Regions from separate parts of the Kitasatospora sp. NPDC059673 genome, predicted to be linked through region 1. Evidence: riboswitches for the same ligand, from Rfam matches in the RefSeq annotation. Region 1 holds a riboswitch; each other region holds the start of a gene.
The links. Region 1 has a riboswitch for cyclic di-AMP ahead of ACFV18_RS14640 (transglycosylase family protein). Riboswitches for the same ligand answer to the same signal wherever they lie in the genome.
Positions count from the first base shown of each region.

Region 2: it holds a riboswitch for cyclic di-AMP, as region 1 does, so the genes downstream of both, ACFV18_RS15750 (peptidoglycan DD-metalloendopeptidase family protein) here and ACFV18_RS14640 (transglycosylase family protein) in region 1, are expected to answer to the same signal.
Region 3: it holds a riboswitch for cyclic di-AMP, as region 1 does, so the genes downstream of both, ACFV18_RS09590 (NlpC/P60 family protein) here and ACFV18_RS14640 (transglycosylase family protein) in region 1, are expected to answer to the same signal.
Region 4: it holds a riboswitch for cyclic di-AMP, as region 1 does, so the genes downstream of both, ACFV18_RS10735 (transglycosylase family protein) here and ACFV18_RS14640 (transglycosylase family protein) in region 1, are expected to answer to the same signal.

Region 1 is NZ_JBHWEN010000010.1:136,319-143,367, forward strand. Features, by position in the region: gene ACFV18_RS14635 (CapA family protein) at 1-1,103, shown strand, start outside; gene ACFV18_RS14640 (transglycosylase family protein) at 1,126-2,295, opposite strand; cyclic di-AMP (ydaO/yuaA leader) riboswitch at 2,299-2,468, opposite strand; gene ACFV18_RS14645 (MFS transporter) at 2,883-4,172, shown strand; gene ACFV18_RS14650 (MFS transporter) at 4,325-5,809, shown strand; gene ACFV18_RS14655 (tyrosine-protein phosphatase) at 5,911-6,594, opposite strand; gene ACFV18_RS14660 (hypothetical protein) at 6,860-7,049, opposite strand, start outside.
Region 2 is NZ_JBHWEN010000011.1:161,134-168,182, reverse strand. Features, by position in the region: gene ACFV18_RS15765 (GNAT family N-acetyltransferase) at 1-1,245, opposite strand, end outside; gene ACFV18_RS15760 (PP2C family protein-serine/threonine phosphatase) at 1,415-2,626, shown strand; gene ACFV18_RS15755 (hypothetical protein) at 3,014-3,208, shown strand; cyclic di-AMP (ydaO/yuaA leader) riboswitch at 3,581-3,734, shown strand; gene ACFV18_RS15750 (peptidoglycan DD-metalloendopeptidase family protein) at 3,740-4,717, shown strand; tRNA gene ACFV18_RS15745 (tRNA-Gly) at 4,853-4,926, opposite strand; tRNA gene ACFV18_RS15740 (tRNA-Pro) at 5,076-5,149, shown strand; gene tig (trigger factor) at 5,353-6,726, shown strand; gene ACFV18_RS15730 (ATP-dependent Clp protease proteolytic subunit) at 6,949-7,049, shown strand, end outside.
Region 3 is NZ_JBHWEN010000006.1:43,460-50,508, forward strand. Features, by position in the region: gene ACFV18_RS09570 (glycosyltransferase 87 family protein) at 1-563, shown strand, start outside; gene ACFV18_RS09575 (carbohydrate kinase family protein) at 635-1,537, shown strand; gene ACFV18_RS09580 (hypothetical protein) at 1,544-2,698, opposite strand; gene ACFV18_RS09585 (NlpC/P60 family protein) at 2,827-3,867, opposite strand; gene ACFV18_RS09590 (NlpC/P60 family protein) at 4,080-5,144, opposite strand; cyclic di-AMP (ydaO/yuaA leader) riboswitch at 5,155-5,336, opposite strand; gene ACFV18_RS09595 (NlpC/P60 family protein) at 5,673-6,707, opposite strand; gene ACFV18_RS09600 (NYN domain-containing protein) at 6,900-7,049, opposite strand, start outside.
Region 4 is NZ_JBHWEN010000007.1:12,062-19,110, reverse strand. Features, by position in the region: gene ACFV18_RS10750 (glycoside hydrolase family 13 protein) at 1-1,404, shown strand, start outside; gene ACFV18_RS10745 (LacI family DNA-binding transcriptional regulator) at 1,430-2,452, shown strand; gene ACFV18_RS10740 (hypothetical protein) at 2,603-2,800, opposite strand; gene ACFV18_RS10735 (transglycosylase family protein) at 2,950-4,206, opposite strand; cyclic di-AMP (ydaO/yuaA leader) riboswitch at 4,191-4,364, opposite strand; gene ACFV18_RS10730 (hypothetical protein) at 4,863-6,869, shown strand; gene ACFV18_RS10725 (sirohydrochlorin chelatase) at 7,037-7,049, opposite strand, start outside.

The DNA.
Region 1 (7,049 bases):
CCGCCGTCGCCGGATGCGGCGGATCGACGCCACCCGAGGGCGGTGGGACGGCGGCCACCACCCCCGCCGGGGACTCCGCCGGGGGCACGGCATCCGGCAGCCCGGGGACGGCCGGTGCTCCGAGCGCGGGCCCGAGCGATACCGCTCCGAGCGGCGCGGCCGGCAGCATCACCGTGGCCTTCGCCGGGGACGTCCACTTCGAGGGCCGGACCGGCTCCCGGCTGACCGCCCCCGCCACCGAAACCGCACTCGGGCCGATCGCCAAGACCCTGTCCGCCGCCGACCTGGCGGTGCTCAACCTGGAGACCGCGATCACCGGCCGCGGCAAGCCCGAACCCAAGACCTACACCTTCCGGACCAGCCCCAAGGCGCTGACCGCGCTCAAGGACGCCGGAATAGACGTGCTCTCCCAGGCCAACAACCACGCCGTCGATTTCGGCGCCGACGGCCTCGCCGACACCCTCGCCGCCAAGGCCAACTCCCCGATTCCACTGATCGGCATCGGCAAGGACACGGCCGAAGCCTTCGCGCCCCACATAGCCACCGTGCACGGCACGAAGGTCGCCGTCCTGGCAGCGAGCCAGGTCGACGAACTCACCAACCAGAAGTGGCGGGCCGGCGAGCACAAACCCGGCATCGCCTCCGCGTTCGACGAGAAATCCCTGCTGCGCGCCGTCACCGAGGCCAAGGCGCAGGCTCCCGTGGTGCTGGTGTACCTGCACTGGGGCGAGGAAGGCGTGGCCTGCCCGACCGCCGCACAGAGCGCCCTCGCCAAGAAGCTCGCCGCCGCCGGCGCCACCGCCGTGGTCGGCACACACGCCCACACCATGCTCGGCGCGGGCATGCTCGGAAACACCTATGTGGCGTACGGCTTCGGCAACTTCCTCTGGTACGGCACCTCGAACTACACCGCCTCCGACGAGACCGGCGTCACCACGCTCACCATCAGCACCGACGGACGGGTCACCGGCGAAACGTTCACCCCCGCCCACATCGACGGGCGGGGCGTGCCCGTTCCGCAGACCGGCGGCGCGGCGAAGGCCGCCCAGCAACGCCGCGACGGCCTGCGCGGCTGCACCGGACTGGCCGCCGTCCCGAAGTGACGGCGGCCGGGCCGGGCGGCCGTCAGCCCAGGTTCAGCACCTGGCCCGGGTGGATCAGGTCCGGGTTCTCGCCCACCACCTGCTGGTTGCTCTGGTAGAGACCGGTCCAGCCGCCGTTCAGCTCGTGGGTGCGGGCGATCTTCGCCAGCGTGTCACCCGGGCCGACGGTGTACGGCTGCGGGGACGGGGTCGTGGCGGACGGGGTTTCGGTGGACGGGGGTACGGGCGCGTTGCCGGGGGCGGAGGTGCTCGGGGACGGCGGGGTGGTGGGCTGATCCGGGGTGGACGGTGTGGGCTGCTGGTTGCCGCTGTTGCCCTTGCCGTCCTGGCCCTGGCCCTGGTTGGTGCCGTTGCCGGGTTCGGCGCCGTTGCCGTTGCCGGTCTGGTCGCCGGTGGGCGTGGTGGGGTTCGGGCTCGGGTCGGTGCTCGGGTTGGTGCTCGGGTTGGTGCTCTGGTCGCTCGAAGGGGCCGGGGCAGTCGGAGCGGTCGGAGCAGTCGGGACGGTCCGGCCGTCCGGGGTGGCGGTCGGAGCCGGTGTGGCCGCAGGCGGCTGGGGGTGCGTCAGCTGGATGTAGCGCTCGTACAGGCTCTGGTGGCTGGTCCAGAACCAGCCGCCGTTCTTCTCGTACCAGTACACGTGGTACACCGGGTCGTAGCCGGGCAGGCCGGAGAACACCGGAGTGGCGTTCCGCGGCGCGACGGTGCCGTCCGAGGCGGTGTTGACGGCCGCGATGCCGCGGGCGCCGCGCAGCGAACCCGCCTCGTCCGCCGAGTCGTTGTCGTCCACCACACCGGGGGCGCTGACCGTGCGCAGGCCCGCCGAGTCCGCGCACGAGGCCCAGGGCTGCGGGCCTTCGGTGGCCAGGATGCGTTCGGCGACCGCGATCTGCTGGCTGCGGGTGGCCCCGCTGGGCAGCTCGGCGTACTGGGTGCCGCCGTAGTCGAGCCAGCGCTGGGCGGTGATCTGGAGGCCGCCGTACACGCCGTTGCCCGGGTCGGAACTCCAGTTGCCGCCGCTCTCGCAGTCGGCGACCCGGTCCCAGACCGTGCTCGGTGCGGCCTGCGCACTTGTCACGGCGAGCAGCGGCAGTGCGAGGCCGACGCCGGCGACGCCGGCTGCGGCGATCGCCCGCTCGGCTGCCTTCTCCGCCTGGCTCTGCCGACGATGGCGCCCGGAACCCGTGAAGAGCATGCCCGATCCTCTCCGCACGCCTGCGAGGTGAGCTGTCGGGTTCGGACCGGGAGGAAGGCCCGGCCGCCGCGTACCGGTCGGAGCCGGTGCGGGCGGCTTCACCCCTAGCCGTGGGGGACGGCGACGTACCTGGTTCCCCCGTCCCTGTCCAAGGGTTGTGGTGGTCGACCCGGCAACGCGGCGGACAGGGTTCGGCGTTGCCGCGCGTGGGGCCCGGCGGTGCGGGCCGGATCGAGCCTAATCACTCGAACGGAGTAATCACAAGCTCATCGCGCCTATGTCACGGCCGAGTTGCGTCAGCCCGGTGGTCGGGCAGCCGGGCAGCCGGGCGGGCGGTCGGCCGGCCGGGCGATGGGTGGTCGGGCAGTCGGGCGATGGGGTGATCGGGTGGTCGGCTGCGAAAGTCTGGCCGATCGGTGGGATTGGGGGAGCGGGTGGAGGGGAAGGCGGACAGCCCCGCTTGGGCGGTTGGGTGTCGAGGGTTCCTCAAGTGGCTTGAAAAGCGAGGCAGTTGAGCGAAATCGGCGCATTGGGGGCGTTGTGGATAAATCGCGCGACAGCCACTTCGGAGGCTTCCTACCATCGCGGTGATCGCTGTTCCCCGACCCGCTGTGGAGGTGCCCATGGCTGTGCTGATTCCTGAAGTGCTCCGGGTGGAGCGTCAGTTCGCCCGTCTGTTCGTCGGTCAGTCGTTGTCCGTCCTGGGCGACAGGGTGTCGTTCGTGGCGCTACCGTTCGCCGTGCTGTCGATCGGCGGGTCGGCCGCCGATGTCGGCCTGGTGGCTGCGGCCGGCCTGCTGCCGATGCTGGTGTTCGTGCTGGTCGGCGGCGTGTGGGCGGACCGGATGCCAAGACAGCGGATCATGCTGGCCTCCGATCTGGTGCGGTGCGCGGTCCAGGCGGCCGTCGCGGTGCTGCTGCTCACCGGGACGGCCCGGGTCGGGGTGCTGGCGCTGCTGATGGTGGTGTTCGGGGTGGCGGACGCATTCTTCCTGCCCGCCTCCACGGGGCTGATCCCGCTGCTGGTGTCCGGTGAACGGCTTGGCGAGGCCAATGCCTTGCGCGGGCTCGTCCACTCCGTGGGGTTGGTGATCGGGCCGGTGCTGGCCGGCGCGTTGGTCGCCGTCGCCGGGCCTGGCGGTGCCCTGCTGATGGACGCCCTGAGCTTCGCGGCCAGCGCCGCCGTACTGGCGAGGCTCGGCACAGTGGGCGGGCAAGCCGTCGCGGAGCGCGCCGAGCGGCTCGGATTCCTGGCCGAACTCCGGGTCGGCTGGCGGCAGGTGTGCGAACGGACCTGGGTGTGGTCGGGCATGCTCGCGATTGCGATCTACCACGTGGTGGTGCTGCCCTCCGTGTTCGTGCTCGGCCCGGTCCTGGCGGATCGCGAGTGGGGCGGGGCCGGCGCCTGGGCCGTGGTGGTCACCGCCTTCGGCCTCGGCTCGATCGTTGGTGACGTCTGCGCCTACCGCCTGAAACCGGCCCGACCAATGGCGGTGGCGGCCGTCGCGATGGCGGTTGCCTCCTGCCAGGCGCTGATCATCGGATCCGGCGCTCCGGTCGCGGTGATCGCCCTGCTGGAGGCCTGTACGGGAGTCGGCGTCTCGCTGTTCTTCCTGCTGTGGGAGACCTCACTCCAGGTGCACATACCCGAGCAGGTGCTGTCCCGGGTCAGTTCCTACGACCACCTGATCGCAGTGGCACTGATGCCGCTCGGCCTGGTGCTCGCAGGACCGCTCTCGGACGGGATCGGCGTGCACCGGACGCTGTTCGGCATGACCGCGCTGGCAGTGCCTGCCGCCCTTGTTCTCCTTGCTCTGCCGGCCGTCCGGAAGCTGCCTGCGCGACCCCCGGTCGATGCACTATCCGATAATCCATGAAAGATTGGAATACGCTTTGGATGGTACGCCTCGCCCGGTCAACGCCCGCGGAGCATCGCACCACGCACCACCACGTCCCACGCACCACCCCGTCCCACGCACCACCCCGTCCTACGCACCACGACGTCCCACGCACCACCCGGGAGCCATCCATGTCCGTCGAGGCCCAGCGCCCACTGCCACCCCCGGCAGCCGCGCCGACCGCCGCTGCGCGCACCACCCCGCCCGGCGGGCCCGGTGGCCGGCCGATCCGGCTCGGGCTGCGCGCCAACCTCGCGCAGTTCGGCTTGCTGGTGGCGGTCAACGCCCTGGTCGGCGGCATGCTCGGTCAGGAGCGGACGGTCCTGCCGCTGCTTGCCGACAAGGTCTTCCACCTGTCCGCCTACACAGGTGCGCTGACGTACATCCTGGCGTTCGGCGCGACCAAGGCGATCACCAACTTCTTCGCCGGCACCCTCTCCGACCGGTACGGGCGCAGGCCGGTGCTGATCGCGGGTTGGCTGGTGGCCCTGCCGATACCGGCGATGCTGGCCTGGGGCCCGACCTGGGGCTGGATCGTCGCGGCGAACGTGCTGCTGGGCGTCAACCAGGGCCTCACCTGGTCCACCACCGTGATCATGAAAATCGATCTGGTCGGCCCGGCCCGGCGCGGCCTTGCGATGGGCCTGAACGAAGCGGCGGGCTACCTCGCGGTGGCCGTCACCGCGACCGCCACCGGCGCCATCGCCGCCCACTGGGGCCTGCGCCCGCAGCCGTTCCTGCTCGGCGCGGCCTACGTCGCGCTCGGCCTCGGCCTGACGGTCGCCGCCGTCCGGGAAACGCGCGAGCACGCCCGGGCGGAGGCCGCCGCCCACCGGGCCACGGCAGACGCGTCACTGGAGGGAGCAGCCGCTGGCGCCACGTCGGAGGGCGTGGTCGTCACCGCCAGGTCGGAGGACGCGGCCACCGGTACCGCGTCGGAGGGAGCGGCCGCCGGCGCCGCGTCGGAGGGCACGGTCACCGTCCGTGCGAATGCCGGGGGCGAGGGCGACAGCCAGGCGAGGCTCAGCACCGCCCGAATAGCCCGCACCACCAGCCTCGGCGACCGGGCGCTGTCCAGTGCCAGCTGGGCAGGCATGGTCAACAACCTCAACGACGCCCTCGCCTGGGGCATCTTCCCGTTGCTGTACGCCGCGCACGGGCTGGAGATCGGTCGGATCGGCATCCTCGCCGCGCTCTACCCGGCGGTCTGGGGCGCGGGGCAGATGCTCACCGGCTGGTGGTCCGACCGGATCGGTCGCAAGCACCTGATCACGGCGGGCATGCTGCTGCAGGCCGTCGCCCTCGGCCTGGTCGCGGTCGGGACGACCTTCCCGGTGTGGGCCGCCGCCCAGGCCCTGCTGGGTGCGGGCACCGCCATGGTCTACCCGACGCTGCTGGCCGTCATCGGTGACGTCGCCCACCCCGCCTGGCGGGCGCGTGCCGTTGGCGTCTACCGGCTGTGGCGTGACGGAGGCTTCGCGGTCGGAGCGCTGGTGGCGGGCATTCTCGCCGACGCGTACGGCGTGACCACCGCGATCTGGGCGGTTGCCGCGCTGACCGCAGCGGCCGGTGTCACCGTGGCGGTGCGGATGTACGAGACCCACCCGCGCCGCTGACCAGCCTTCAGCGGCGGGTGTTGCCGCCGGCGGGTCCTGCCGCCGGTGGCGAGGGGCAGCGGCCTCGGGGTCGCCCTCGGGGTCGGACCCCGGGGTCGGGCTCAGGGGAACTCGGCGCGCAGGGCGGCGAGTTCGGGCGTCCGGGCGCCGTGGGTGCGGAGGTGCTCGTCCAGCGTGCCGTGGTGGGAGCGGAGGGAGAGTATGGCGCGTCGCAGGTGGACGGCCGCGACCGGGCGGGTGGCGTGGCCGGGGACGTCGGGGTCGGGGTCGGTGAGTCCCAGCGCCGTGTTGGAGTGCAGGAAGTCGGCGAGGATCTCCGGTTCCCCGGCGCCCAGCAGCGACTGCACCAGCGCGACCACCACTCCGGTACGGTCCTTGCCGGACGCGCAGTGCACCAGGACGGCCCGGCGCTCGGCGGCCAGCAAGGTCCGGACTGCCGCGACGGCTGGGCGCCCGGCGAGTTCGGCCATCAACGGGTACAACTCGGCCTGCTCGTCCGGCCAGTGCTGCTCGGCAAAGACCGGGACGTGCAGGTATCGGATGCCGCTGTCGCCGAGCGCGTCCGGACGGGCGGTGACCTCCGGCGGGCTGCGCAGGTCGAGGACGGTGCGCACACCGAGGCCAAGCAGCGTCCGGGTACCCTCGGGCGTCAAGCGGTCCAGCGCACCGGAGCGGTACAGCACCCCACGGGGCAGCGCCCCGATCCCGCCAGCGTCCCGGAAGTTGCGCAACCCGGGAACGGCGGATACGTCCACTTCCGGTGCTGTCGGTTCGTCCGCGATCATGGCGGCCATCCTAGGCGGCACTGGCGTACGGTCTGCTGCGGGGATCGGGGGTTCGGGTGGGGCCGACGGTCAGGACCACCGCGGTGTGCTCGCGGATGGTTTGGTCGTCTACCTCGACCGCCGCCCGGGTCGATTCGGTGCCGGTGGCGGGTTTCAGCGGACCGCGACCACAGGAAGCTTTGCGGTGCTGCCGCCCAGGCCGGGTGGTCCACCACATTGCCGTGCTCGTGAGCGCCGCCGTCCAGGTGGGCCACCTGGACGGCCGTCAGGCCGTGCCGTTTCGCTCCAAGTAGTCGGTCATAGCGGCGCGGGTACTGCGCAGCGCCACCGCAAGGTGCAGCCGGCCATTCTCCGGGTCGAGACGGGCGAGGTGGCGGAGGTCCATGGCCTCGCTCGGCAGGTCGAGTCCGTAGGAGGCCGTCGCCTGGTCCAACGGCAGCCCGGCGCCCCTGCGG
Region 2 (7,049 bases), on a different contig from region 1:
GTGCGGCAGCCAGGGCTCCAGGCCCGAGCGGAACGCCGCCGACACCGGCTCCAGCGCCCCCGGCCGCAGCTCCCGCACCAGCCCCGCCGCGGCCAGCGCCACCAGCGAGGTGCCGCCCAAGTAGGCCGAGCCCAACTCGCGGACGTCCAGCTCCAGTTCGGCCGGCTCGTCGGTCCGCACGCAGGAGGCCGGCTTCCCCGGCGCGGCCGTCAGCCGCCAACGGCCCGCGTTCCACGGGCAGAACGCGTCGGTGACCTCCAGCACCACGTCCACCGGCTGCGCCCAGCCGCGCGCCTCGAGCGCCTTCGGCAGATCCACCAGCCGCACGAACATGGCGTCCACCAGCCGGGGCGTCAGATGTCGGACGTCCGACACCAGGTGCAGCAGCGGGTCGTCGGCCGGCAGGTTGAACGCCTCCACCCGCTCGGTCAGGTCCAGGTCCAGCAGGAACTCCCACAGCCGGGCGTACACCCAGGGCTGCTCCGCCTGCACCGTGCGGACCCGGACCACCCCGGCCGCGCCGCGCTCGTTCCACTCGCTCTTCACCGCGTACCTGGCGTAGCCGAGCAGCTCACCGGTGGCCGGGTCCTCCGCCACCACCGACTGCAACGCGGAAAAGCCCCCGCGGGACTGAGGCGCGTCCAGCACCGGCAGCTTCTCCCAGCCGGGCAGGCGCAGCAGCATGCCCGGACGGCCGGTGGCGAGACGGGCGTACAGCTCCTCGCAGCGCGCCAGTTCGGCCGCCGGATCGACCAGCCGCAGCACCACATCGCCACGCCGCTCCGGGGTGTGCACCCGCACCCGGCCGCGGGCCATCGACACCACCGCCTTGCGGGTGGCCTGCCCGTAGCCGAACCGCCCGTAGATCGCCGGCTCGGACGCCGTCAGCACCGCCAGCGACTCCCCGGCCGCACGCACCTCGTCCAGCTGACGGCGCATCATGGCGGTCAGCGCGCCGCGCCGCCGGTGGGTGGGCAGCACACCCACCATCGTCACACCCGCCGCCGGGACCACCGCGCCGCCCGGCACCACCAGCCGGAAGCTGAACGCGGACGCGGTGCCGACGATCCGCTCGCCCTCGCAGACCGCCAGCGAGCGCTCCACCTCCGTCAACTCGTGCCACAGCGCCCGCTCCTCGGGTGCCTCGCCGGCCCCGCCGAAGGCCACGTCCAGCACGTCGTACCAGGTGTCCCACTCCTCGGCGCGCAGCGGCCGTACGGACAGATCGGGGTGTCGAATCGTCATGAGGCCCTGCCTACCACCCGATCCGGAACCGCGCGACCGATTTGTCGCGCCCATGCCGTCACCCGATATCCGGCGCACGGCCGAAACCCGCCGGAGCGTGCCACCCCCGTTGCACTCGGTGCCACCGGGCCGTCGACGCGCGCACCGGCGGTGGATAAGGTCGGTCCCCATGGCCGGCAGTGCGCGCCCCAGAGCGACGGGCCGGGACGGCGGACCGTCCCGCGAGCCCGTGACGGCCCGGCTGCGCGCTGCGCTGTACCGGGCCCGACGCAGGCTGCGCCGCACCGGCGTCGACTACTTCCGCGGCGACGGCGCCGACTGGTGGGCGTTCGCCGCCCTCGCCCTCGCCGTGCCCGTCCTGGTGCTCCTGAACATCCTGCTCCCCGACTGGGCCCCGCCCACCGCCCTGGTGCTGCCCGTGCTGGCCGGCGCGCTGCTGCTGCGCCCCGGCACCCTGGTGCTGCTGTACGCCGTCGCCGCCGCCGGACTGATCACCGAATCCCTGGTGCACACCGGCGAACGCGTCGCGAGCGCGCGGCCCGAGGCCTACACCCACGGCGTCACCCCCGGCTCCGCGTTGGTGGTCGGCGCGGTCGGCGTCGCCGGACTGCTGGTCGCCCAGTTCCGCCGCCGGATCGGCGTGCCCTGGCGCGGCGGCTCCACCATGCTGTTCGACCTGCGTGAACGGATCCGGATCCAGGGCCGCTTCCCGCACCTGCCCGACGGCTGGCACACCGACACCGCGCTGCGCCCGGCCGGCGGCCAGTCCTTCTCCGGCGACTTCATGGTCGCCGCCCGCACCGGCCCCGGCGGGCGGATGCTCGAAGCCGTCCTCGCCGACGTCTCCGGCAAGGGCATGGACGCCGGCAGCCGCGCCCTGCTGCTGTCCGGCGCCTTCGGCGGCCTGCTCGGTTCGCTGCCCGCCCACGACTTCCTGCCCGCCGCCAACGGCTACCTGCTGCGCCAGGACTGGGCGGAGGGCTTCGCCACCGCCGTCCACCTGGTGGTCGACCTGGACACCGGCGAGTACGAACTGCTCTCCGCCGGCCACCTGCCCGGCATGCACCGCCTCGCCGGGGCCGGGTACTGGGAGGTCAAGGAGGCCGAGGGCCCGCTGCTCGGCATCTACGACGAGGCCAAGTTCGAAGGGGTGCGCGGCACCCTCGGCCCCGGCGACCTCCTGATGCTGTGCACCGACGGCATGGTGGAGATCCCCGGCCGCGACCTCACCGAGGGCATGGACCGGCTGATGGGCGAGGCCGACCGGCTGGTCGCCACCGCCCCCGGGGCGGTCCGGTCCGGCGCCGCGGTCCGGCTGATCGACACCGTCGCCAAGCACGTCAACGACGACCGCGCGGTGCTGCTGATCTGGCGCCGCTGAACTTCCGTCAGGTGCAGACTCGGTGAGCGCGGAGTGTCCACGGAGTGTCAAACCCGGGCGATGATCTTCGGCCAATTCCGGTACGCCGCCCGGGCCGGGCGCCGATGCCGGATCTGCCTGCCGGTTTGCCGCGCCGGCCAGCACCGACCGCCGCCCGCCGACGGGTTGTCAGAACCAGTCCGCTATCGTCGCGGTCGGCGAAAATCAGTCCTGCCAGGCGGGTTCGGGCACCGAGCGACCGGGCAAGTCCTTTACGCACTCAGCACGAGAGACCACACTGAGTCCGGATGGAGTGGTGGGGACACGGGGGGCAGGGGCCGGTTTCCGCCTGGGAGCCAACGCCGGCTTCCACCGAACCCCCGCCATGAATCGAGGAAGTGAGTCCCGGTGGCCTTCTCCGTCTCCGCGCTTGTCCTGTTCGGCATCATCGTCGCGATCTTCATTCGCAACAAGCAGCTGAAGACCGGGCACGCCATCGTCGCCGCCCTGTTCGGCTTCATGCTCAGCCAGTCGACCATGGCCGGCCCGATCCAGCAGTTCCTCACCTCGGTCTCCAAGGCCATCGCGTCGATCGCGGGCTGACGGCCTGTCGGCTCCCCGGCGGCACGCCACGACGGGCGGGATGCACCCCCGCGCCGTCCATTCGGCCTGCCCGCGGGTGACCAGGCTCACCCGCGACGTCACGCCAGGTCCGCGCCCGAACGCGCACGGTGGCCGAAGTCGCCCACCGTGCGGGGTTCGTACGCGCACCGTCATGATCCCGTACGCGCACCGCAGTGGCGGTGTCGGCACAGCGTGACCTGGTGGATCGTCAGCCCCTTCCCGATCCCGGGAGCGGGGCCGATCGGCGTTTGCCAGCCTCACGGGCCGTGGGATTTGCTTCCTCCGCAGCCCGGCCAGCGACCGGGCGGGCCACCGGACGGAACGCCTAGTCCTGCCGTCGTCCGGTGCCGACCAGATACCACGCCACGGCAGGAGCGGGGGAACCACAGGTAAGTCGCCGGGCCCGGGAACAACCGGGAACGGCTCGGGGTGAAGCCGCAGTTCCGCGGCCGGGCAACTCTCGCCCGAACCCGACAGCTCACCTCGCAGGCGTCGGAGAGGAACGCCTTCATGTCCGCTCAGGGCAAGCACCGCAAGCCGCGCCTGGCCACCATCGCCCGGATCGCCATCGCCACCGGTGTGGCCGGCGCCGCGATCGGCCTCCCGGTCACCGCCGCCTCCGCGCACACCTCCACCGACCAGGCCGGCAGCCGCCCGGCCACGGTCACGGCGGAGGCCACCCCCGTCGCCGACGCCGCCGCCCCGCACAGCTACCGGGTCGCCTCCGGCGACACCCTGTCCAAGATCGCTGCCGCGCAGCACGTCGACGGCGGCTGGGAGAAGCTGTACCAGGACAACCGTTCCGTGGTCGGCGGCAACCCCGACCTGATCTTCCCCGGCCAGAAGCTGGCGATCAACGGCCAGGCCGCCGCCCCCGCGAAGGCCCCGGCCGCCAAGTCCACCTCCACGGACACCGCCGCCGCGCCGAAGGTCGCCGTCAAGCCGGCCGACACCACCAAGCCGGCCGCCACCGGCACCGTCAAGTCGGCCACCACCGGCACCGTCAAGGCCCAGCCCGTGCCCCCGGCCCCGGCCGCCGCCGCGGTCACCGCCGTCCCGGCCGCCGCGAGCACCAGCGCGTCCGCCACCTACGTCGCCCCCGCGCCGGGCAAGGTCACCACCGGTTACAAGGTCGCCGGCTCCAACTGGGCCTCCGGCTACCACACCGGCATCGACTTCCCGGTCGCCACCGGCACCAGCCTCAAGGCCGTCGCCGCGGGCACCGTGGTCTCCGCGGGCAACGGCGGCGCCTACGGCAACCAGGTCATCATCAAGCTGGCCGACGGCAAGTACGCCCAGTACGCCCACCTGTCCTCGATCTCCGTCTCGGCCGGCCAGGCCGTGACGGCGGGTCAGCAGATCGGTCTCTCCGGCGCCACCGGCAACGTGACCGGCCCGCACCTGCACTTCGAGATCCGCACCACCCCGAACTACGGCTCCGACATCGACCCCGTCGCCTACCTGGCGGCCCACGGCGTCAACGTCTGATCCCCGCCTCACCCCCCGAAGGCCCCGCGCAGCCACCCAGGCTGCCCGGGGCCTTCGGGCTGTCCAGGAAGCGGCGACCGCGCCGTGGAACGGCAACGGCCCCGACTGCGTTGGCAGTCGGGGCCGTTGGCCGCGTGGAGCGGGTGACGAGAATCGAACTCGCGTGACCAGTTTGGAAGACTGGGGCTCTACCATTGAGCTACACCCGCAAAGGCGTACCCGCACCGCGTCGCGGTGGCGAGGACTGGATCAGGGTACCTGGTCGAGCCGGTGGATTGCACACTCCTTCCGCGTTGTCGGCTCGCGAATATCGCCCCGGCCGGAGGCGGCCCGACGTGTACTCTTCTGCTCGGCACCACGGGGTGTGGCGCAGGTTGGTAGCGCGTCCGCTTTGGGAGCGGAAGGCCGTCGGTTCGAATCCGGTCACCCCGACCGTGCGGCAGGGTCTCGTCCGTGGGCGGGGCCCTGTTGTCGTTGTGGGGCGCGGGCCCGGTGGGCCTGCTCCGGCGTGCACCCGGTGCCGGGCACAGTCGCTTTCGTGGTACCGGTAGGATGGACCGCTGGCGGTAGTACGGACAGCATTGCAGCCCCAACCGCCTATCGCCCTGACCGCAAGCCCCCTAGGAGACCTAACCGTGAAGAGCGCCGTCGAGACTCTGAACCCGACCCGGGTTCGACTCACCGTCGAGGTGCCCTTCGAGGAGCTCAAGCCCAGCCTCGACGCGGCGTACAAGAAGATCAACCAGCAGGTCACCGTCCCGGGCTTCCGCAAGGGCAAGATCCCGAACCGGGTCATCGACCAGCGCTTCGGCCGTGGCGCGGTGCTGGAGGAGGCCGTCAACGACGCGCTTCCGCGCTTCTACACGCAGGCCGTCGACGAGGGCCAGATCGACGTGCTGGGCCAGCCGGACATCACCGACATCGCCGGTGTCGAGAACCTGGTCGACGGCGGTGACCTGAAGTTCACCGCCGAGGTCGACGTCCGTCCCGAGGTCACCCTGCCGGACTTCGCCGAGATCGCCGTCGTGGTGGACCCGGTCGAGGTCACCGACGAGGACATCGAGAAGTCGCTGCAGCAGCTGCGCGAGCGCTTCAGCTCCGTGAAGGATGTCGAGCGCGCCGCCGCCGAGGGCGACGTCGTGGTCATCGACCTGGAGGCCAAGGTCGACGGTGAGGTGCCGGAGGACGGCACCGCCACCGGCGTGAGCTACGAGATCGGCTCCGGCCGCCTGCTGGACGGCATCGACGAGGCCGTCATCGGCCTGTCCGCCGGCGAGGCCAAGACCTTCACCACCACCCTCAAGGGTGGCACCCAGGTCGGCAAGGACTCCGAGGTCACCGTCACCGTGACCACCGTCCAGGAGAAGGAACTCCCGGAGCTGGACGACGAGTTCGCGCAGCTCGCGAGCGAGTTCGACACCCTGGAGGAGCTGCGCGGGGACTCCCGCAAGCGCCTTGAGCGGATGAAGGAGTTCGACCAGGCCACCCAGGCCCAGGAGAAGGTCCTCGACGAGCTGCTGACCCGGGTCGAGATGGACTACCCGGAGAAGCTGCTCGCGGACGAGATCGGCACCCGCAAGCACAACCTGGAGCACCACCAGCTGGAGCCGATGGGCCTGACCCTCGACACCTACCTGGCCTCCCAGGACAAGTCCCGCGAGGACTTCGACAAGGAGACCGAGGACCAGGCGAAGAAGGGCATCAAGACCCAGTTCGTGCTGGACCAGATCGTCAAGAACGAGGAGCTGGGCGTCAACCAGGAGGAGCTCACCGAGCACCTCATCCGTCGCGCCGCCGGCTCCGGCCTGACCCCGGACCAGTTCGCCCAGCAGGTCGTCCAGGGCGGCCAGGTCCAGCTCCTGGTCGGCGAGGTCGCCCGCGGCAAGGCGCTGGCCCTGGTGGTCGAGGCCGCCAAGGTCACCGACACCAACGGTGAGGTCGTCTCGTTCGAGGACGACGAGGAAGAGGTTGTCACCGAGGCCGCCGCCGAGGAGACCACCGAGGCCTGAGCCTCGTAACCGCCGGGAATCCGGCGGATCGCAGCACCGGGACGGGCCCGGGCACCGCATGGTGCCCGGGCCCGTTCGCGTGGGGCCCAGTCACCCTGCGCTCACAGCGAACAGTTCTGCGTGGGGGATTCAGCGGCGGGGCCTGCGCGTTAGGGTCGGTGGACAGCGACACACACGCAGATCGACTGAGCAGGTGGCTAAGTGACGTTCCCGCAGATGCAGATGCCTGGCCTGATGGCACCGCACGCCGCCGGCGGCGACGTGGGCGGCGGCCTGGGCGACCAGGTCTACAACCGGCTGCTCAACGAGCGCATCATCTTCCT
Region 3 (7,049 bases), on a different contig from region 1:
TGAACTACGGCTCGGTGGAGTTCCTCGGCCCGTGGGTGCCGGTGATCTCCAAGGTGATGGTCGGCATGACGGTGGCCGGTTTCGGCTGGCTGCTGATCTGGCGCCTGCGGGCGGCCCGTTGGACCTCGGCGACCACGTTCGACGCGGCGCTGTGCGCGCTGCTGATCTTCACGGCGACCAGCCGGGTGATCAGCCCGCAGTACATGATCTGGGTGGTCGGCCTGGCGGCGGTGTGCCTGACGGTACGGGGCAGCAGCCAGCGTCCGGTGGCGGTGGTGGTGCTGGTGGCCACGGTGCTGACCACGCTCGAATTCCCGGTGATGTTCGGGATGGTGAACCGCAGCGAGCTGTCCGGCGTGCTGGTGCTGACCGCCCGCAACCTGGTGCTGCTGGCGGCCACCCTGCTGTCGGCGTACCGGCTCTGGCGCTCCACCCGGCGGCGGGAGGTGCTGACCACGGTGGTCCTGCCGGCCGGCCAGCTGGGCCCGCAGTACCCGGTGCGGCCGGGCATCGCCTACGAGCAGGATCTGCTGGACGACCTCACCCCGGCGGACCGCGCCTGACCACCCGGCACCCTCCTGCAAGTTTCTGAAAGCGCTTGCAGGGCCGCGCAGTTCGCTGCCACCATCGCCGGATGATCGACTACGACATCCTGATCGTCGGCGGCGTCGGCGTGGACACCATCGTCCGGGTGGACCGCATGGAGATCCCGCCGGGCGTCGACTCGGTGCACGTCCCCCCGGTGCTCGACTACCCGGCACACACCGGGAACGGGGTCGCGCTGGCCTGCCACACGCTGGGCCTGCGCACCAAGCTCGCCGACTTCCTCGGCGAGGACCCGCAGGGCGCCCTGGTGCTGGCCGAATACGCCCGCCGCGGCCTGGACTTCAGCCACCTGCCCGCCCCCGCCGGCACCCCGCGCAGCGTCAACCTGGTGGACGCGGACGGCCTGCGGTTCTCCTTCTACGACGGCCGCCACCCCGCGGACGCCCGGCTGCCGCGCGAGTTCTGGCTGCCGCTGCTGGAGCGCTCGCAGCACGTCCACCTGTCGATCACCGGCGTCAACCGGGACATGTACCCGGACATCGAGCGCCTGGGCCGCCCCAGTTCCACCGACCTGCACGCGTGGAACGGCGAGAACGAGCACCACCGGTTCTACGCGCTCCGCTCGGACGTGGTGTTCCTGTCCGCGGCCGGTCTCGGCAACCGCCCGGAGGCGGCGATGCGCTCGATCCTGGCCCAGGGCCGGGCCGAGCTGGTGGTGGCCACGGCGGGCGCGCACGGCGCGTTCCTGCTCACCCGCGAGGACGCGGCCCCCCGGCACTTCCCGGCGGTGGACCCGGGCGCGCCGATCGTGGACAGCAACGGCGCGGGCGACGCGTTCGTCTCCGGTTTCCTGCACCGGCGGCTGGCCGGGCGCCCGGTCGAGGAGTGCATGCGGGCGGGCGCGGCGGCCGGTGCGTTCGCCTGCACCACGGCGGGCACCCACACCGCCTTCCTGGACGCGGCGGGCCTGGAGCGGGCGCTGGCCGGCTGAGCCGGATCAGTCCTTCAGGGCGGCCACCGCGGCCGTCCAGTCCTTGGTGAACTCGGCGACACCGAGGCCGAGTTCGGACCGGAAGGCGCGCTCCAGGCCGCCGGCGCCGTTCTGCCCGACGGCCCGGTAGAGCGCCACCAGCCGGTCCGGCCCGTACCGGCGGGCGATCAAGTCGCAGGCCAGCCAGGACAGTTCGTAGGCCTGGGAGATGCCGGCCGAGCCGGCGGTGAACGCGTCGTCGGTGGGCAGCCCGGCCGGCATCCGCCCGGCCCGGACGTCCTTGGCGAGTTCGGGGGCGATCTGCCGGGTGGTCCGTCCGGTGCCCTGGTAGCCGGTGTAGTCGGCGACACCTTCCGAGAGCCACAGCGGGGTGCACGCCTTGGTGTCGGCCCGGGTGGCGACATGGGTGGCCTCGTGGGTCACCACCACCCGGCGGCCGAGCTCGCTGAGCTGCCGGTACGCGTCGGGGTTGACCACGACCCGGTCGGCGGGGGTGTGCGTCGGCGCGCCGCCGACCGCCAGGGTGACTGCGGCTATGCCCTGGTACGCGTCCGCCGAGACGTCCATCCGGCGGGCGAACTGCTGGACGGTGAGCGGCAGTTCGAGCAGCAGCCGACCAGGCTTCCAGGGGCCCCAGACGCCTTCGACGGTGGGCATCGCACGGTCGGCGAGCGCGGCCAGGTCGGCCAGTTCGCCGTCCTCGCCGAGGCCCAGCACCAGGCTGTGCCGCCCGGTCGCGGTCCGGACGGTGCCCAGGTCCCAGGGCGCCACCGCGCCGGTGGGCACCTCCCGCAGCACCCGCCAGCCGGCCGGCTCCCGCTGCAGGTCGATCTGCCGTTCCAGCAGCGCCGGGTAGTCGTCCACGCCGGTGATCCGGTAGCCGAGTTCCGCGCCGACGGTCAGCCGTTCGGCGCCGGGCGCGGGCTCGGTGAACGTGGTCAGCCGCAGCGTGTACTCGGTGAAGCGGATCGCGGCGGTACGGACGAGCAGGTCCCGGTCGGCCTCCTCGGCGCCCGCCGCCGTCGGCAGCCCGCCGGGGTCGCGCAGCAGGATCGCGGCGGCCCGCCGTGCCAGCACCTGCGCCACGGCGTCCCGGACGCCGGACTGCACCGGCGGTCCGGGCGGGGCGGCGGCCGGACCGGTGGGCCCGGCGGGAATCACCCGGGGCAGCGAGAGCTGGGCCGCGCACCCGGCGGCGACCAGCAGGGCGGCGCGCCGGGACGGCGAAGCACCGGCCTGCCGCGGCGCCGGGGCCTGCGGCAGGTCGGTGACCAGGGGCTCGTGCTGGTTCAGACCCGCACCACCGAGTTGACCGGCATCGCGCTGACGCTCTCGTAGCGGACCCGGGCGCCGGGGTGCGGCGCGTGCACGACGACACCGCCGCCGGCGTACATGCCGACGTGGTGCCTGTCCTTGAAGAAGATCACCAGGTCTCCGGGCCGGGCTTCGGCGAGGCTCACCCGCCGGCCGGCCGAGGCCTGTCCCTGCGAGGTCCGCGGCAGGGTCACTCCGGCCTGCCGCCACGCCCAGTACATCAGACCGGAGCAGTCGAACGTGCTGGGGCCGGTGGATCCGTACACGTACGAGGATCCGATCTTCGAGACGGCTGCGTTCAGCGCGGCGGCGGCGCGGTCGGAGGCGGGGGGCTCGTTGCCGAGGTCGAACCGGCCGGCGCCACGGGCGGCGCGGGCGTCGTCGTCGTAGGCCAGCCGGTCGCGGTCGGCGGCGGTGAGGCCGCCCAGCAGCTGCCGGGCCCGGGCCAGGCGGGCGCGGACTTCGTCCTTGGCGGCGGCCAGCCGGTGCCGGGCCTGTTCCAGTTCGTCGAGCTTGACCGTGGTCTCCTGACGGCGCTGCTCCAGCCGGCGTTGTCGTTCGTGCAGGTCGCGCAGCGTCTCGTTCTGCCGGGCGGTGGCCTGGCCGAGGGAGCGGGCGCCGGCCAGGTAGGACGCCGGGTCGTTGTCGAGCATCAGCCGCAGGGTGGGATCGAGGCCCTGGGCGCGGTACTGGGCGGCGGCCACCGCGCCGAGGTCGGCGCGCAGCCGGTTGAGCTCGTCCTGCCCGGCGGCGACCTGGGTCTGCAGGGCGCCGGCCTCGCGCTGCAACCGTTTCTGCTGCTCCTGGGCGGCGTTGTACCTCTCGGATGCCTGCTCGGCCTCCTCGTACAGCTGGTCGACCTGCGCCTTGACGTCGGTGCGGTCGGGCGGATCGGCCGGGGCGGCGGCGGCCGGGGCGACGCCGAGGTGGATCGCGCCGGTCGCGGCGGCGGTGAGTGCCAGGGCTCGGGCGAGGCGTTGGACACCGGGCAGTGGGGGGCGACGGTGCACGGGCACGTGCGACGACTCCGTTCCTGCGCTCCGGCCTCCGCCGCCGCCCGCGGGTCGGGCGGCCGTCCGCACGGGGGGCCGGGGCAGAGGTTAGCGAGTCGGACGGATTCAGTCCAAACCCTGACAACTTCGAATATTCGACCGCGAATCGGACACCGGAACGAGAGCGGCCCGACACCCCTTGCGCGGGGTGCCGGGCCGAAGGCTCCGAGCGGCCGTCAGATCCGGACGATCTTGTTGATCGGCATCACGGTGGCGGACTCGTAGCGGACCTGCGCACCGGTGTGCGGGGCGTGCACGATCTGCCCGTTGCCGACGTACATGCCGACGTGGTGCTGGTCGCCGTAGTAGATGATCAGGTCACCCGGCTTGGCGTTGGCGATGTTGGTGCCGAGGCTGGTGCCGGCGCCCGCCTGGGCCTGCGAGGTGCGCGGGATCGAGACACCCGCCTGGGCGTACGCCCACTGCATCAGGCCGGAGCAGTCGAAGGTGGTCGGGCCGGCCGCGCCGTAGGAGTACCAGCTGCCCAGCTTGGACAGCGCGGCGTTCATCGCGGCACCCGCGTAGCCGGCCGGGGCCGGGGCGCTGAGGTCCGTGCGGGTGCTGTCGCCGCGGGAGGCGCGCTCGGCCTGGCTGCGGGAGGAGTCGGCGGCCTTGGCCTCGGCTGCGGCGAGCTCGTCGCGCTCCTTCTGGGTGAGCGTGTTGAGCAGCTCCCGCGCCTGGGCCAGCTTGGACTGGATGTCCTCCTTGTCGGCCTTGAGGGCCTTCGTGGTGGTGTCCAGTTCGGCGAGCTTCTGCTCGGCCTCCTTGCGCTGCCCGTCGAGCTTGGCCTGCTCGGCCTTGAAGCTCTTGAGCAGGTCGGACTGGGTGGCGCCGACCGTGTTGAGCGCACCGGCCTGCCCGAGGAAGTTGTCCGGGTTGCTGGAGAGCATCAGCTGCATGGTCTGCGGGATGCCGCCGTTGCGGTACTGCTCGGCCGCGATGGTCGCCAGGCGCTCCTGAACGGTGGTCACCTGGTCCTGCTGCCGGGCCAGCTGGTCCTGCAACTGGGAGACCTGCTTCTGCAGGTTCTGCTGCTTCTCGACGGAGGCGTTGAACGCCTCCGTCTTCACCTCGGCCTGCTCGTTGAGCTGGTCGACCTGCTGCTTGACCTGGTCCTTGGTGGGCGCCGGGTCGGCGTGCGCACCACTCTGGGCGGACAGCGCGACGGCGGTGGCGGCAGCGGCAGTGAGAATCGAGACCCGGGCACGGCCGACGGGCTTGGGACGGCGATGGGACGCCACGAAGGCGGACTCCTTCTTCCTCACACCGCCTACCGGGTGAGCTGACGGGTTCGGGCCGGAAGAGATGCCCTACAGCGCCTCACCGGCCACTGTCGCGGCCGACCTGGCGCCGATTCACCCCGGGGGAACGTGGTTCCCCGGCTCCGTTCGACAGCACCCCCGCAGGGGTATCCCCGTCGGCGGATCTCGTTCTGACGATCCGCCCGCTGCGTCACGGACTCGGCGGCGACCCCCACCGTCGCCCCCCTTGGGCGATCGACTCTGCGGCGGTCGAACTATGACCCTAGTAACCGATCCGTGATCCGTTCAAATCCTTGTCGGAAAAAAATCTGAATCTGAGTCAATTTCGATTACGAATCTGACCGAACGTAAGGGATCCGTTGCACAGTGCGTAGCATTTCCCACCGCCCACCCGAAAAACGCGACGCCCGGACGTGTTCGAGATCACAGCAGGATCTCGACCCGCCCGGGCGTGTCACAGCGCGTCAATTGTCGCCCTGAAGGGCGTATGTCCGGTTTGTCGGGCCGTCAGACCCGACGGATGGTCGAGATCGGCATGGCGTCGACCTTCATGGTCTTCACCACGTCACCGGTGTGCGGCGCGTGCACCACCATGCCGTTGCCGATGTACATGCCGACGTGGTGCCGGTCGCCGTAGTAGACCACCAGGTCGCCGGGCTGGGCGTTGTGCCAGTCGGTGCCCACGCTGGTGCCGTAGCTGCCCTGCGCCTGCGAGGTGCGCGGCAGCGAGACGCCGGCCTGCGCGTACGCCCACACCATCAGGCCGGAGCAGTCGAAGTTGCTCGGGCCGGTCGCACCCCACACGTACGGCGCACCGCGCTTGTCGAGCGCCTTCTGCACCGCGATCCCGGCGTAGCCGCCGGCCTTCGGAAGGTTGGCCAGGTCGACCCGCTCGGCACCGCGCGAGGCCGCGCCGTCGCCACGCGTGATCGACAGCCGGTCGGCGGAGGAGAGCTGGTTGAGCAGGCTCTGCGCCTCCTCCAGCTTCTTCTTGACCTCGTTCTTGGAGTCGTTCAGCGCCTGGGTCTGACCGTCCAGCTCGGCCAGGACGGTCGCCGCCTCCTGCTTCTGCTGGTTCAGCCGGCGCTGCTGGTCGTTCAGCGACTTCAGGGTGTCGGCCTGGGTGCCGGCGGCCTGGTCGAAGGAGGACGCCTGGTCCAGGTACTTGTCCGGGTCGGCGGAGAGCATCAGCTGCATCGACGGGTCGACGCCCGCGTGCCGGTACTGGTCGCCCGCCACCGCCGCCAGCCCGGAGGCCAGCTCGTTCAGCTGCTCCTGGCCGCGGGCCAGCTGGTCCTGCAGCTGGTCGGCCTGCTTGCGGAGCTGGTCGGCCTTCTCCTTGGCACCGTTGTACCTCTCGGCCGCCTGCTCCTGCTCGTCCATGAGCTTGTCGACCTGCGCCTTGATCTCGTCCTTGTTCGGCTGGGCCGGCGCGGCGTGCGCGCTCACCTGGGCCGACAGGGCGACCGCGGTCGCGGCGGCAGCGGTGAGCACGGTCACCCGGGCGCGACTCGGCTGCTTGGGACGGCGGTGGGAGGCCAAGGCGGTGCTCCTTCTTCCTCTGGACTCACCCGTTAGAGCGATAGTCCGGAATATAGGTTTGACGCCAGACCCTAGTGAAGTCCCTACCTCCGCGTCCACTCCCGGGGGGCTCCCGGATTCGCTTCTCCGCCCCTCTTCACCACACCGACACACTCCGGACGCCCCAATGACGCTGAGCGCCCGTCAGCACGTTCAGCTGCGCGACAGCCGGTTCAGCAGCAGAACCGAGGCCACCGGGCGGGCGCCGGCCTTGCGCACCCCGTCCGCGACCTCCTTGTCGGCGGAGACCACCACCACCGGCCGGCCCTGCGGCTCGGCCCGCACCAGGCGGCGGATCAGCTC
Region 4 (7,049 bases), on a different contig from region 1:
GACGCCGACGGGCTGATCCGCGACGCCCACGACCTGGGCCTGCGGATCATTGTGGACCTGGTCCCCAACCACTCCTCCGACCAGCACGAGTGGTTCCAGCGCGCGCTGCGCGAGGGCCCCGGCTCCCCGCTGCGCGAGCGCTACCACTTCCGCCCCGGCAAGGGCGCGAGCGGTGAACTCCCGCCCAACGACTGGGAGTCCATCTTCGGCGGCCCCGCCTGGACCCGCAGCGACAACCCCGACGGCACCCCCGGCGAGTGGTACCTGCACCTGTTCGCCCCCGAGCAGCCCGACTTCAACTGGGACAGCCCCGCCGTCGCCGACGAGTTCCGCTCCATCCTGCGGTTCTGGCTCGACATGGGCGTGGACGGCTTCCGGATCGACGTCGCCCACGGCCTGGTCAAGGCCCCCGGCCTGCCCGACCTCGGCAGCCGCGACCAGCTGAAGCTGCTCGGCAACGACGTCATGCCGTTCTTCGACCAGGACGGCGTGCACGCCATCTACCGCAGCTGGCGCAAGATCCTCGACGAGTACCCCGGCGACCGGATCGGCGTCGCCGAGGCCTGGACCCCGACCGTCCAGCGCACCGCCAACTACGTCCGCCCCGACGAGCTGCACCAGGCGTTCAACTTCCAGTACCTGGGCACCGACTGGGACGCGGCGAAGCTGCGCGAGGTGATCGACCTCTCGCTCGACTCGATGCGCCCCGTCCAGGCCCCCACCACCTGGGTGCTGTCCAACCACGACGTCACCCGGCACGCCACCCGGTTCGCCAACGAGCCCGGCCTGGGCACCCAGATCCGCACCGCCGGCGACCGCGAGCTCGGCCTGCGCCGGGCCCGCGCGGCCACCCTGCTGATGCTCGCGCTGCCCGGCTCCGCGTACATCTACCAGGGCGAGGAGCTCGGCCTGCCGGACGTCACCGACCTGCCCGACGAGGTCCGCCAGGACCCGTCGTTCTTCCGGCAGGCCGGCCAGGACGGCTACCGCGACGGCTGCCGGGTCCCGATCCCGTGGTCCGGCAGCGAGGCGCCGTACGGCTTCGGCCCGGTGGCCGGCGGCCCGAGCTGGCTGCCGCAGCCCGCCGAGTGGGCCGAGCTCTCGGTAGAGGTCCAGACCGGTGACCCGACCTCGACGCTGGAGCTGTACCGCTCCGCGCTGACCGTGCGCCACCAGCAGCCCGCGCTCGGCGCCGGTACCGAGGTCGAGTGGCTGGCCGCCCCCGAGGGCGTGCTGATGTTCCGTCGCGAGGCCGCCGAAGGGTCGTTCGTGTGCACCGTGAACGTCACGGGGGAGAGCGTCAGCATCCCGGCGCCCGGCCGGCTGCTGCTGTCCTCGGCCGCCGTGGTGGCGGCCGAGCACACCGAACTCCCGGCCGACAGCACCGCATGGTGGGCGGTCTGAGGTGGTTGCAATAGGCTCTGGGCTCGTGACTACAGCGCGACTCTCCGACATCGCGGCGCAGGCGGGGGTCAGCGAAGCCACCGTCAGCCGCGTACTCAACGGTAAGGCGGGCGTCTCCGCGACCACCCGGCAGACGGTACTGGCCGCGCTGGACGTGCTCGGCTACGAGCGGCCCACCCGGCTGCGCCAGCGCAGCGCCGGGCTGATCGGCCTGATCACCCCCGAGCTCAGCAACCCGATCTTCCCCGCACTCGCCCAGGTCATCGAACAGGTGCTCAGCCGGCACGGCTTCACGCCGGTGCTGTGCACCCAGACCCCGGGCGGCTCCACCGAGGACGAACTCGTGGAGATGCTGGTCGAACGCGGCGTGGCGGGCATCGTGTTCGTCTCCGGACTGCACGCCGACACCACCGCCGACCACGACCGGTACGCCAAACTCTCCGGCCGTCAGGTCCCGTTCGTGCTGATCAACGGCTACAGCGAGAAGATCGCCGCGCCGTTCATCTCCCCGGACGACCGGGCGGCGATGTGGATGGCCGTCCAGCACCTGGTCGAACTCGGCCACGACCGGATCGGGCTGGCGGTCGGTCAGAAGCGGTTCGTCCCCGTGCTGCGCAAGATCGAAGGCTTCACCGCCGCGCTCCAGCAGCTCACCGGGCGCACCGCCGAAGAGGCCGGGGAGCTGATCCACCACACCCTGTTCAGCGTGGAGGGCGGGCACGCCGCCGCCCAGGCGCTGCTCGACAAGGGCTGCACGGCGATCGTCTGCGGCTCGGACATGATGGCGCTCGGCGCGATCCGCGCGGTGCGCCGGCGGGGACTGTCGGTGCCGCAGGACGTCTCGGTGGTCGGGTTCGACGACTCGCCGCTGATAGCGTTCACCGAACCGCCGCTGACCACCGTGCGGCAGCCGGTCGAGGCGATGGCCACCGCCGCCGTCGACGCCCTGCTGGAGGAGGTCGGCGGAAACCCGGCGCAGCGCTCGGAGTTCATGTTCCAGCCGGAGCTGGTGATGCGTGGCTCCACCGGCTCCGGTCCGCGCAACTGAGCTTGTTGGTGCGGTAGTTGCGGCCCTCGTTCGTTCGTCGGACGGGGGCCGCAGCGGTGTTCGGCCGGAGAGCTGCCCTGTCGCGGCGGTAGGCGGTGCCGAGGGCCTCTCGGCGTAACGGGTGTTGGCTCTGCGCCGGGCGTTGCCGGGTCAGTCTTCGACGGACGGGGCCGGGCCGGCGAAGCGTTCGCCGTCCCGGCTGCCGCCGGTGCGCGCCTGGGTGCGGCGGCCGGTGGACAGGTAGTCGCGCACCAGCAGCTCCACCGCGTCCTGCGGGCTGCTCACCCCGAGGCGCATCATCGCCTCCAGCGCGAGGTCCGCGTCCAGCGTGATCGTCACCTTCGCCATCGCACACCGCTCCAGGGTCTCGGGACCGCTTCCGGCCTTTGGCCTTCGGCCGAGAATAGGCCGCTGCCCCCGGAGCCGACCAGGGTCCCCGAGGGCAGCGGTGTCCGCGGTGCGGTCACCTCATGCGCGTGTGCGCGGTGTCAGGCGTTTCAGACCCGACCGGCGAAGTCCGGCGCCCAGTTGGCGATGGTCTCGGTCTTCACGCCGGACTTCGGGTTGGCGGCCTCGACGTACTTGCCGTCGCCGATGTAGATCGCCACGTGGTAGACGCCCGAGTTGGCGCCGTTGTTCGACCAGAACAGCAGGTCGCCCGGCTGCAGGCTGTTCAGCGAGACCCGGGTCGAGTAGTCGGCCTGGTCCGCGGCCACGCGCGGCAGGCTGATGCCGGCCTGGCGGAACGCGGCCTGGGTCAGGCCCGAGCAGTCCCAGCCGCCGTTGCCGGTGCCGCCGTAGATGTACGGCTGGCCGACCTTCGACAGCGCGAAGTCGACCGCCGCGGCCTTGGAGCCGGTCGCCTTGAGGGCGGTGGTGGCGGTCGTGGCGGTGGTGGCGGTCGTGGTGGTGGCGGGCTTGGCGGGGGTGCTCGGCTGCGCCGGGGCGGGGGTGCTCGGCGCCGGGGTCGAACCGGAGGACTTGCGGGCCGGGGCGGACTGCTTGGCCGGGGTCTCGGCGACCGCGACGTTGCCGAGCGCCAGCTTCTGACCCGGGTAGATCATGTCCGGGCCCTTGGTGAGGACGGAGCGGTTCAGCTCGTAGAGCTTCTCCCAGCCACCCTCGACGTTCTGGTGCTGGGCGATGGCGGACAGCCAGTCGCCCGCCACCACGGTGTAGCTGCCGGCGGCCTGGGCGCCCTGGTCGGCCTGCGGCTGGGCCGGGGCCTGCGGGCGGCTCTGGGCCTGGCCCTGACGCTGCTGCGGGGCCGCCTGCTGGGTCTGCTTCGGAGCCTGCGGCTGGGCGGCCGGCTTCGGGGCCTGGGTCTGGGCGGTGGTGGAGCCCGTGGAGGTGTTGACCTGCGGGGCGGCGCCGCCCTTGGTCAGACCGGCCTGGACGGAGCACACCGGCCAGGCGCCGGGGCCCTGGGAGGCGAGCACCTTCTCGGCGACGGCGATCTGCTGGTCCTTGGTGGCCAGGTCGGCGCGCGGGGCGTAGGCGGTACCGCCGAAGGCGGCCCAGGTGGAGGCGGTGAACTGCAGGCCGCCGTAGAAGCCGTTACCGGTGTTGATCGACCAGTTGCCGCTGGACTCGCACTGCGCGACCTTGTCCCAGGTGGCCACCGACGCGGCGGAGGCGGTACCCGCGGCCAGGCCGGGAACCGTGAGGCCGATGCCCACCACACCAGTGGTGGCGATCAGACGGCGGGCGCGCTTGGCGCTGATGGGCAGCATGAAGATGCGTTCCTCTCCCACGCCTGCGAGGTGAGCTGTCGGATTCGGGCTGGAGTTGCCCGGCCGCGCGCACCTCTCGGCGCGCCCGGCTTCACCCCAAGCCCCGGACCGGTCCGTCAGGACCGCCCCAGGGCGACTTACCTGGTTCCCCCGCCCCTGCCGCGGTGCGTTTCGCATGAGCCGGCCCACCCGGCGGCAGGATTCGGCGTTCCGGGCGAGCTGGGTCCGTGTGTCCACGAACGTGGGCAGGAGATTAAGCGGATTTAAGGACGATTCGCAAATTCCTGTGACGGCCGTCACCGGGCCCGGAAAATGCGATCAAGGAATTCCGGACGAACTCCGCTGTGCGTGGCCGGAACTGGGCTGCCGTCAGGAAGTTGTCGATCTTGTGCCCGTTTTGGGTGGTTATGGCACTTGTCAGGCGAAAGTTCACTTCTGTGGTTGTTTGGGAGTCAGTCGATGGGTGATTTGTGAGCTTCTGTCCACTCTGCTCCGGCGTCCAGGGCCCATTGCTGACGGGTCATGGAATTGCCCCCGTCACCCATTTCTGCCGAACTGGTGGATGACGGTACGTCAGAATGCTTAGTCGCCTCGGAAGTCGCCGATTTCCACCGAACCCGCCACCTATGCTGCCCCCGACGATTCGGAGTCCCTGCGCGTTTCGGGAGGCGGCCATCGTGGAGCAGTGGGAGAACGGGCGGCACCGGCGGCCGTTGCTGGGCCGGCGGCGAATGCTGACCTGGCTGGCGGTCGGGACGGTGACGGCCGTCGGTGGGGGAGTGGTGCTGCGGCAGTCGCTGGCCGGGGCGGAGCCGGTGGCGGGGGCGGTGGACCAGGGCGGGCGGAGGTGGTCGGACGCCAAGGGGTGGGGCGGGAAGGTGCCCGGGGCGGGGAGTGCCGTGCGGATCACCGACAAGGTGGTGCTGGACGGGGACGCCAAGGTCGGCTCGCTGCTGATCGACACCGGCGGGTCGCTGGTGTTCGCCACCGACCGGTCGCTGACGCTGGAGAGTACCGGCAACGTCGAGGTCCGCGGCACGCTCGCGCTCGCGCCCGAGGCGGCGCACACCCATACGTTGCGCTTTCCCGACATCGACGAGCGCCGTTTCCAGGGCGGCGGCATGAGCGTCGTCGACACCGACACCGGCCTGTGGGTCACCGGCCGCGGCTACCTGCGGCTGGACGGCGCGCCCCGCACGGCGTGGGTGCGGGCCGCCACCGAGCTGAAGGCAGGGGACGCCGTGCTGAAGCTGGCGGCCGCACCCGAGGGCTGGCAGGTGGGTGACGAACTCGCCGTCACGCCGACCGCGCCGCCCGACGCCGAGGGCTTCTCCGATTCCTACGACCTGGTGACGGTCCAGCGGGTGGACGGCCCGAACGTCACCCTCACCGCTCCGCTCCAGCACGCCCACCCGCGGGTGAGCCTCGGCGGCGGGGCGGTGTTCGGCGCGGAGGTGCTCAACCTGACCCGCAACGTCCGGGTCGAGGGCACCGAGCAGGGGCGGGCGCACGTCCATCTGACGTCCAGCCGGCCGGCCGACGTCCGGCATGCGGCGCTGCGCCGGGTCGGGCCGCGGGCGGTGGGGAAGGAGAAGTGGAACGGGCAGCCCGTGAGCGAACCGGTGCTCGGACGGTACGGGCTGCACTTCCACATGCTGCTGGACACCTCGCGCGGCACGGTGGTCGAGGGCGTGGTGGTCCGCGATGCCGGCAGTCACGCGTTCGTGCCGCACAACAGTCACGGGATCACCTTCCGCGGCTGCATCTCCCACAACACCTTGGAGGACGCGTACTGGTGGGACGGCCCGATCGACACCCGCACCCCGCAGGGGCCGTCCGACGACATCGCCTACGTGGGGTGCGTCGCCTCCCGGACGGTGTTCGAGCCCAACCCGCGCGGCTACCGGCTGACCGGGTTCAGTCTCGGCGCGGGCACCGGCTCCTCGGCGAGGGACTGCGTGGCCGTCGGCGTGCAGGGCGCCACCGGTGCCTCCGGGTACGAGTGGCCGGAGACCAGCGAGGGAGTGTGGACGTTCGAGAACTGCCTGGCGCACAACAACCTGGAGAACGGCATCTTCGTCTGGCAGAACTCCGAACACCCGCACACCGTCACCCGGTTCGCCGCCTACCACAACGGCGGCTGGGGCATCGAGCACGGCGCCTACCTGAACGACTTCGCGTACACCGCGTCGGTGCTGTACGGCAACGCCGCCGGCGGGATCGCCGTCCATGCGCTCGGCCGCGACAAGGGCACCGTGTTCGACGGGCTGCTGATCGACGCCGCCGGGCAGTCCGACTACGCGGTGGCCACCCTCAAGCACCAACTCGACGGCGAACTCGTCACCTTGAGCCGCAGCCGGCTGACCGGCCACCGCAAGGCCGGGGTGGCGTTCCGGGCCACCGGGGACGGCAAGCCCGACGACATCGCGGTGCTGGACTGCGAGTTCGGCGACGGCCCCGAGCTGTGGCTCGACCCGGACGCGCCCGCGCCCAAGCAGATCCTGTTCCGCAGGGCCGGGCAGTCGGAGACCCTCGCGCTCGGCAAACCCCGCCCCGGCCTCGCCGCCGGACCGTGGAGCGCCGCCACCAGCCCCGCGACCGCGCCCACACCGCCCCGTCAGGTGGAGCTGCCCACGCTGAAGTTCACCGACGGCGCGCCGCGCACCGGGCGCGTCACCGGCTGAGCGCCCGCACGCGTCACCGGCCGGGCGCGTTACCGTCCGGGCGCCCGCACGCGTCACCGGCTCGGCGCCCGCCCGTACGCGTCCAGGGCCTGGGCCGGAACGAAAGCACGACGGGCGGGAACGCGTCGATGCGCTGCTCCCGCCCGTCGCGGTCCTCGGGTGACGCGTCAGCGCGCCGCG